3 regions of the Mesorhizobium sp. P2_C4 genome follow, and region 3 is predicted to be linked to each of the others. Evidence: predicted binding sites of a transcription regulator. Region 3 holds the regulator's gene; each other region holds the start of a gene.
The links. Region 3 encodes PhoB, which activates phosphate uptake and scavenging genes when phosphate is short. Its sites were predicted from a motif close to TGTCATNNANCTGTCAT; they were not measured.
Positions count from the first base shown of each region.

Region 1: AC1DX6_RS23200 (PhoX family protein) is a predicted target of PhoB. The motif match lies at 1,284-1,300, and genes of this name have one in related genera.
Region 2: AC1DX6_RS10660 (acid phosphatase) is a predicted target of PhoB. The motif match lies at 1,272-1,288, and genes of this name have one in related genera.

Region 1 covers NZ_JBFUDT010000006.1:265,425-267,692, reverse strand. The annotation lists gene urtA (urea ABC transporter substrate-binding protein) at 1-533, opposite strand, end outside; gene AC1DX6_RS23205 (hypothetical protein) at 851-1,246, shown strand; gene AC1DX6_RS23200 (PhoX family protein) at 1,356-2,268, shown strand, end outside.
Region 2 covers NZ_JBFUDT010000002.1:888,778-891,045, forward strand. The annotation lists gene AC1DX6_RS10655 (adenine phosphoribosyltransferase) at 1-316, opposite strand, end outside; gene AC1DX6_RS10660 (acid phosphatase) at 532-1,227, opposite strand; gene AC1DX6_RS10665 (cytochrome c1) at 1,367-2,239, opposite strand; gene AC1DX6_RS10670 (cytochrome b) at 2,267-2,268, opposite strand, start outside.
Region 3 covers NZ_JBFUDT010000007.1:115,237-117,504, forward strand. The annotation lists gene pstB (phosphate ABC transporter ATP-binding protein PstB) at 1-42, shown strand, start outside; gene phoU (phosphate signaling complex protein PhoU) at 84-791, shown strand; gene phoB (phosphate regulon transcriptional regulator PhoB) at 811-1,500, shown strand; gene AC1DX6_RS24115 (hypothetical protein) at 1,648-2,121, opposite strand.

The DNA.
Region 1 (2,268 bases), on a different contig from region 3:
TCGGTGCCTTCCAGCACCCAGCGCTTCACCGAACCGCCGTCTTCGCTCATCAGATAGTCGACAGCCGGAATGGCCTGCTGGTTCGGCGCCGCACCGGTGTAGAACACGTTGCGCTCGCTTTCCTCGCCCTCATACTGGACGGGGTAGAACAGGATGTTGTCGAGCTCGGAGAACACCGGCAGCACGGACTTGCGCGACACCGAGGTCCAGCAGCCGAACACGGCGGCCACCTTGTCCTTGGAGATCAGCTCGCGCGCCTTTTCGGCGAACAGCGGCCAGTTGGAAGCCGGATCGACGACGACCGCCTCGAGCTTCTTGCCGAGCAGGCCGCCCTTGGCGTTCTGCTCATCGATGAGCATCAGCATGGCGTCCTTCAACGTCGTTTCCGAAATCGCCATTGTCCCCGACAGCGAATGGAGAATGCCGATCTTGATGGTGTCGTCAGCCGCCTTGGCCGGAACGGACATCAAAAGCCCCGCCGCCACCACGCTTGCCGAAAACATCTTTGTTATTGTCGAGAAATTACCCCTCATATTACAGACTCCCAAGCTGGTTGATGGTACCGCAACAGACCATGCAACGGCTGTGCCAACCGCTGGAGCAACGTCGAGAACGCCAGGAATATCCAATATTATCCGATGGTTACTATATTAGCCGTCAAATATACGTTGGCAGTGAAATGCGCAGGTTAAAAATTGATTGAGAAAAAATTACGCACCCATGCCTAATTTTCACCCAATTCGCCCATCTGCCTAAATTTTGACCTGCCGTGCATCGGTGAATGGCTGACGACGACCGTTGCGGCATCGCCAGAAAATAGGGCAAGTTCGATCCTCAAACGAGCGACGTCATGGCCTCAAGGATTTCTTCTGTTTTCAGCATCGTGCTGCTGCTTGCGGCGACCGGTGCCGCACGTGCCGACTTCACCGACGGCAAGCTGCCGGACGGGACCTATCATTGCGAGGTCTATCTGCTTGGCATGTTCCTCAATCTCGGCGACATCACCATCAAAGGCAACGTCTACAGCGGCCCGGTGACCTTCGGCACCGCGACGCAAGGCTACAACTATCAGATGGACGCCAATGGCGAGATCACCTGGCTTGGGCCGCTGGGCGGCTACACCGCCGGCGGCAATTCCATCTCGATGACGCAAGCGACGCTGGACGGCCAGACCACCCCCTCCTTCGACGTCATCCTGAAACAGCCCGACGGCGCCTTCACCGCCTCAACCTGCACCAAGGGCTGAGCGAGGTTCTTGCCGCGCTCGCCTGCTGTTCCTGTCATGTCATGCGGATGTTGCCAAAGCAGACTAGGCAGCGGTGCGCCGTCACCATTCACCCAGAGAGGCAGACACCATGGCCAACACCCCGTCTTCATCCTCCCCTGTCATTCGCGAAATCATTGCCGCCCGCGTCTCGCGCCGCGAGATGTTGAAAGGTGGCCTCGCCTCCGGCGCGCTGATCGCCGGCGGCAGCTTCGTCGGTTCGCTGTTTGCCGGAGATGCACATGCCGCCGCCGCACTCTCGACGCTCGGCTTTCCCGAACTTAAGCGCGTCTACGACAAGACCCATGCCGCCGCTGAAGGCTACGAGACCACGATCGTGGCCCGCTGGGGCGATCCGCTGGCAGCCGGCCTGCCGGAGTTCGACGGCAACAAGGTCGCGGCGGAAGAGCAGGAAAAGCGCTTCGGCTACAATTGCGACTACATCGCCTTCATGCCGCTGCCGAAAGGCTCGGTCAATTCCGACCACGGGCTGCTGTGCGTCAACAACGAATACATTTCGCCCAATGTGATGTTTCCAGGCATGACAGAGGACGATGCCGGCGAGACGATGACCCGGGAACAGGTCGACCTCGGCATGGCCGCGATGGGCCATTCGATCGTCGAAGTGCTGCTGAAGGACGGCAAGTGGTCGCTGGTCGAGGACAGCCCGCTCAACCGCCGCATCACCGCCAACACCGAAATGACCGTCTCCGGCCCCGTTGCTGGGCATGCCCTGATGAAGACGTCCGCCGACGCGAGTGGCACAAAAGTCCTCGGCACCAGCTACAATTGCAGCGGCGGCGTCACCCCTTGGGGCACCGTGCTGACCTGCGAAGAAGGCGTTTCCGACATTTTCGGCGGCGATCCGAAGCAGGCGCCGACTGCCGACATCCTCGACCGCTACGGCTTTGACGGCTCCGACGTCTATGGCCGCGGGCGCTTCCATGACCGGTTCAACCTCGACAAGGAACCGAACGAGGCCAACCGCTTCGACTGGGTGGTCG
Region 2 (2,268 bases), on a different contig from region 3:
CGTCCAGCCCGTATTCCAGGCTGTAGGCGACGCGCACCGTCTCGTAGGGCAACTTGCCTTTCTTGCGGATGGGCACGAAGCCGGCCGATAGCTGGTGGGCGACGGCGCCGCCAAGGATGAAGCCCCGCGCCTCGATGCCGGCGATCTTGTCGATCTTCTGGCCGGCATAGGGATGCACCAGTTCGTCGATGGCGCGACGGAAGGCGCGCGCATTGCCGAGCAAAGTGGTGATGTCACGAAACAGGATACCGGGCTTCGGATAATCCGGAATGGTGCGGATCGCGGCGAGCAGCGTGTCTTCAAGGGACGATTTCATCAGGCGGCTCTCCGGGGATTGGTCGTCCAGATTCGGCAGTAGGACGTTGGCCGATCGTAACCCGGCTAGGCCAAGGACGGCTACCGCGATGTGTCGCCTGGCAAAAAATTGTCTGGCAAAGGATCGGTTCGCTTCGTGGCAGTGGCCGCACTAAAAAAGGGCGCCCGGGGCGCCCTTTTTCGTGTGCCGGCTGCCTTTTTTGAGCAGGACGGTCGTCACATGCCAAGGTCGGAGCGGAGCTCGGACCTTGCCACTTCGTATTCGGCCTTGAAATCGGGGCGGCTGAGCAGGATGGCGGCAATGACGCTGCCGGAAATCTTGCCCACCTCGATATCGGACGGATAGTGGATGCCGCCGACCTCACGGTTGTGGGCATATTCGGCCGCGCGCGCCATGATCTCGGCGCGCTTTTCCGGAACCATGTCGGAAAGGATGATGCCCATCATCGTGCCGACGGTCGCATGGCCGGACGGCCAGGAGCCGGAACTCGACAGCTTGACCACGGGCTTGACCAGATCGCTCAGCTGATGCGGTCGCGGGCGCTTCCAGACATCCTTGGCCGGGTCGACGACCGCGCCTTCGGTGGCAACGACGCGATCGAAGAAGGCGCTGAACTTCGGCAGCGTTTCCTTGTTGAACTTTGGTCCCATGACATCGGCGAAGCGCCAGACGTCCTCCTGGGCATCGGCGATGGCCCGGGCTTCCATTTCAGGGGTGCGCGTCACCTGCAGCGTCAGCACCTCGCCCAACTCGGCTTTCGTCTGGGCGGAATCGTTTGCCGGCGGCGGTGGCAGGATCATCGTCAGGTCGATGTCCTTGTTGGTGACGAAGGGTGCCGCGTCCTCGGCATAGGCCGTGGAGCCGACGACAAGCAGCAGAAGGCCTGCTGCCAGCGATGCATATTTTTTCATGGGTGCGATCCTTTGATGAGGGCGGCTCAGCATCACCGAAAGCGGTGACGGCCATGTGACACAGCCGGTGTTCTCACCTGCTCCAGAATGCAGAAAGGGCGCCTTTCGGCGCCCTCGCATTTTCGAATGCCTGCAGCGCTCAGTGCGCCACGCCTTCCCAGACCTTGCGCTTGGTCAGGTAGACCAGGGCGCCGAACAGCAGCAGGAACACCAGCACGCGGAAACCGGTCTTCTTGCGGTCTTCCATGTGCGGCTCGGCCGCCCACATCAGGAAAGCCGACACGTCGCGGGAATACTGGTCGACGGTCTGCGGCGAGCCGTCGTCATAGGTCACCTGGCCGTCGGAGAGCGGCTTCGGCATCTTCAGCGACACGCCGGACATGAAGTACGGATTGTAGTGCGTGCCCTCCGGAATCACCATGCCGGCCGGCGGCTGCTCGTCATAGCCGGTCAGCAGCGAGTGGATGTAGTCGGGACCGCCCTGGGCGTACTGGGTGAAGATATCGAAGACGAAGCGCGGAAAGCCGCGCTCGACGCCACGCGCCTTGGCCAGCAGCGACATATCGGGCGGCGCGGCGCCGCCATTGGCGGCAGCGGCGGCCTCGACGTTGGCGAACGGCGCCGTGAAATGGTCGGACGGCTTGCCCGGGCGGTCGAACATGTCACCGGCATCGTTGGGGCCGTCATGGATGGTGTATTCGGCGGCAAAGGACTTCACCTGCGCCTCCGAATAACCGAGCCCTTCCAGCGTCCGGAAGGCCACCAGGTTCATCGAATGGCAGGCCGAACAGACTTCCTTGTAGACCTTCAGGCCGCGCTGCAGCTGCGCCTTGTCATAGGTGCCGAACGGACCGGCGAAGCTCCAGTCCATCTCCTTCGGCTCATCGATCGGGAAATGCGTCGGCGCGGCAGCGTTGTGTGCCTCTTCGGCGGCGATTGCCCCCGTGCTTGCAACTCCGACACCGGTGGCCACAAGGCCGACCAGCGCCAGCGAGGTGAGAATCTTCTTCATGCCAAATCCCCTTAGATTCTCTACCGCTC
Region 3 (2,268 bases):
GACAAGCGCACCCAGGACTATATCACCGGCCGGTTCGGCTGAGCGGTTCCGACAGCGAAGTTTCAGGCACGAGGACTAGGATCATGGGTGAACATACCGTCGCATCTTTCGATGAAGAGCTGGGACAGATCAGCAAGCTGATCCGCGACATGGGCGATCTCGCCGGCTCGATGGTCAGCGGCTCGACCAAGGCGCTGCTCACTTCGGACAATGCCCTGGCACAGCGCGTCGTCTCCGACGACGCCATCATGGATGCGCGCCAGCGTGAGCTGGACGACCGCGCCATCACGCTGATCGCCAAGCGCCAGCCGATGGCCAACGATCTGCGTGCAGTGGTCGGCTCGATCCGCATGGCCGGCGACCTTGAGCGCATCGGCGACCTCGCCAAGAACATCGCCAAGCGCGTCGGCACCGTCGGCCTCAGCGTCACGCCGCGTGACCTGTCGCATTCCATCGATGCGATGGCTCAGCTGGTGCTCATCCAGGTGCAAGGGGTGGTCGAGGAATATGCCGCCGCCGATGCGGCAGCGCTCGCCAAGCTCAGAAACGACGACGAGCGCATCGACGTCAAATACACCTCGGTGTTTCGCGAGCTGTTGACCTACATGATGGAAGACCCGCGCAACATCACCGCGTGCACGCATCTGTTGTTCTGCGCCAAGAACCTCGAACGCATCGGCGACCACGTGACCAACATCGCCGAAAATGCGTACTATGTTTTGACCGGCTCGCAATTGCCCGCCAATCGTCCAAAGCAGGACGAGACGGCGATGTCCGCGCCGGCGGCATGACGACAAAGGTGACCAGTCGATGATCGCGCCACGCATCATGGTGGTGGAGGACGAGGAGCCGCTAGGCGTGCTCCTCCGCTACAATCTCGAATCCGAAGGTTACCAGGTCGAGGTGGTGACGCGCGGCGACGAGGCCGAGATTAGGCTGCAGGAAAACGTGCCCGATCTTCTGGTGCTGGACTGGATGGTGCCGGCGGTTTCCGGCATCGAGCTGTGCCGGCGCCTCAGGATGCGGCCCGAAACAGAGCGGCTGCCGATCATCATGCTGACCGCGCGCGGCGAGGAGAGCGACCGCGTGCGCGGCCTGTCGACCGGCGCCGACGATTATCTGGTCAAGCCGTTTTCGACGCCAGAGTTCATGGCCAGGGTGAAGGCGCTGCTGCGCCGCGCCAAACCGGAAGTGCTGTCCAGCGTGCTCAAGGTCGGCGACATCGTGCTCGATCGCGAATCGCACCGCGTCTATCGCAAGAAGAGCGAAATCCGGCTCGGGCCGACCGAATTCCGGCTGCTCGAATTCATGATGCGTCATCCCGGCCGGGTGTTCTCGCGCAGCCAGCTGCTCGACAATGTCTGGGGCGAGACGATCTACATCGACGAACGTACGGTGGACGTGCATGTCGGGCGGCTGCGCAAGGCGGTCAACAATGGCCGCATGCCCGACGTCATCCGCACCATCCGCGGCGCTGGTTACGCTATTCGGGAAGACTGAAGCCCTTCAGTTTCGACGGAAGCATATCCAGTGTCGTTGAAGTGGTCAGCCCATTCGTCCGGCTTGATGTTGAATGACCAAAAAATGCGACCGATATCTGAGTGACTGAGAGGTGCAACTTGAGGATCGTCGGATCGTTTGTTCTCTCTATTCGCTCTCGGCGATAGCAAAAATGTCTATCAATCGTCCCTTTTCGATATGCGCTTCTATGGAGTGACGGCCTGGAGGAAAAAGCCAGTAGTAAACTCCACTGGGCACCCAAAGACCTTCGTCTTTCCTGAGTGGCATAAAGCTTGCTTGAATATTCGTGGTCGTTCCGCGGCCTGGACTAACGCGCACATCAAAACTCTGGCACGATAGCCATTTTGTGAACTCTTCCGCGCCAAGGGCCAGGAACTTACGTCTGGCAAATTCCGTCGCCTCATCATTGGAGGTGAATTTCCCCCATGCTTCTCTGGCATCTATCAATTGGCCAACCGGGCAGCCTGGACCAGGGTGTTGGGCGGCGGCGGTGCTGCCAAGCAATAGCCACACGGAAATCGAGAAAAGCGCCGGCAGATATCTGGTCCGGCTTTTGAGGAGGGGGCTGGTTGCTGCAGCCAACCGATATGCCGCCATCATGCGATTGAACATCCTGCCACGTTCTTTGATACGGCTATGGTGGCATGCAATCTAGCATTGCATTGCTCTTCGTCTATCGGATTGTAAAAAGCCCAAGGATGCGGATAATCATTTGCTAAGAAACGTTCGCGCGGGTCACTGTGGAAT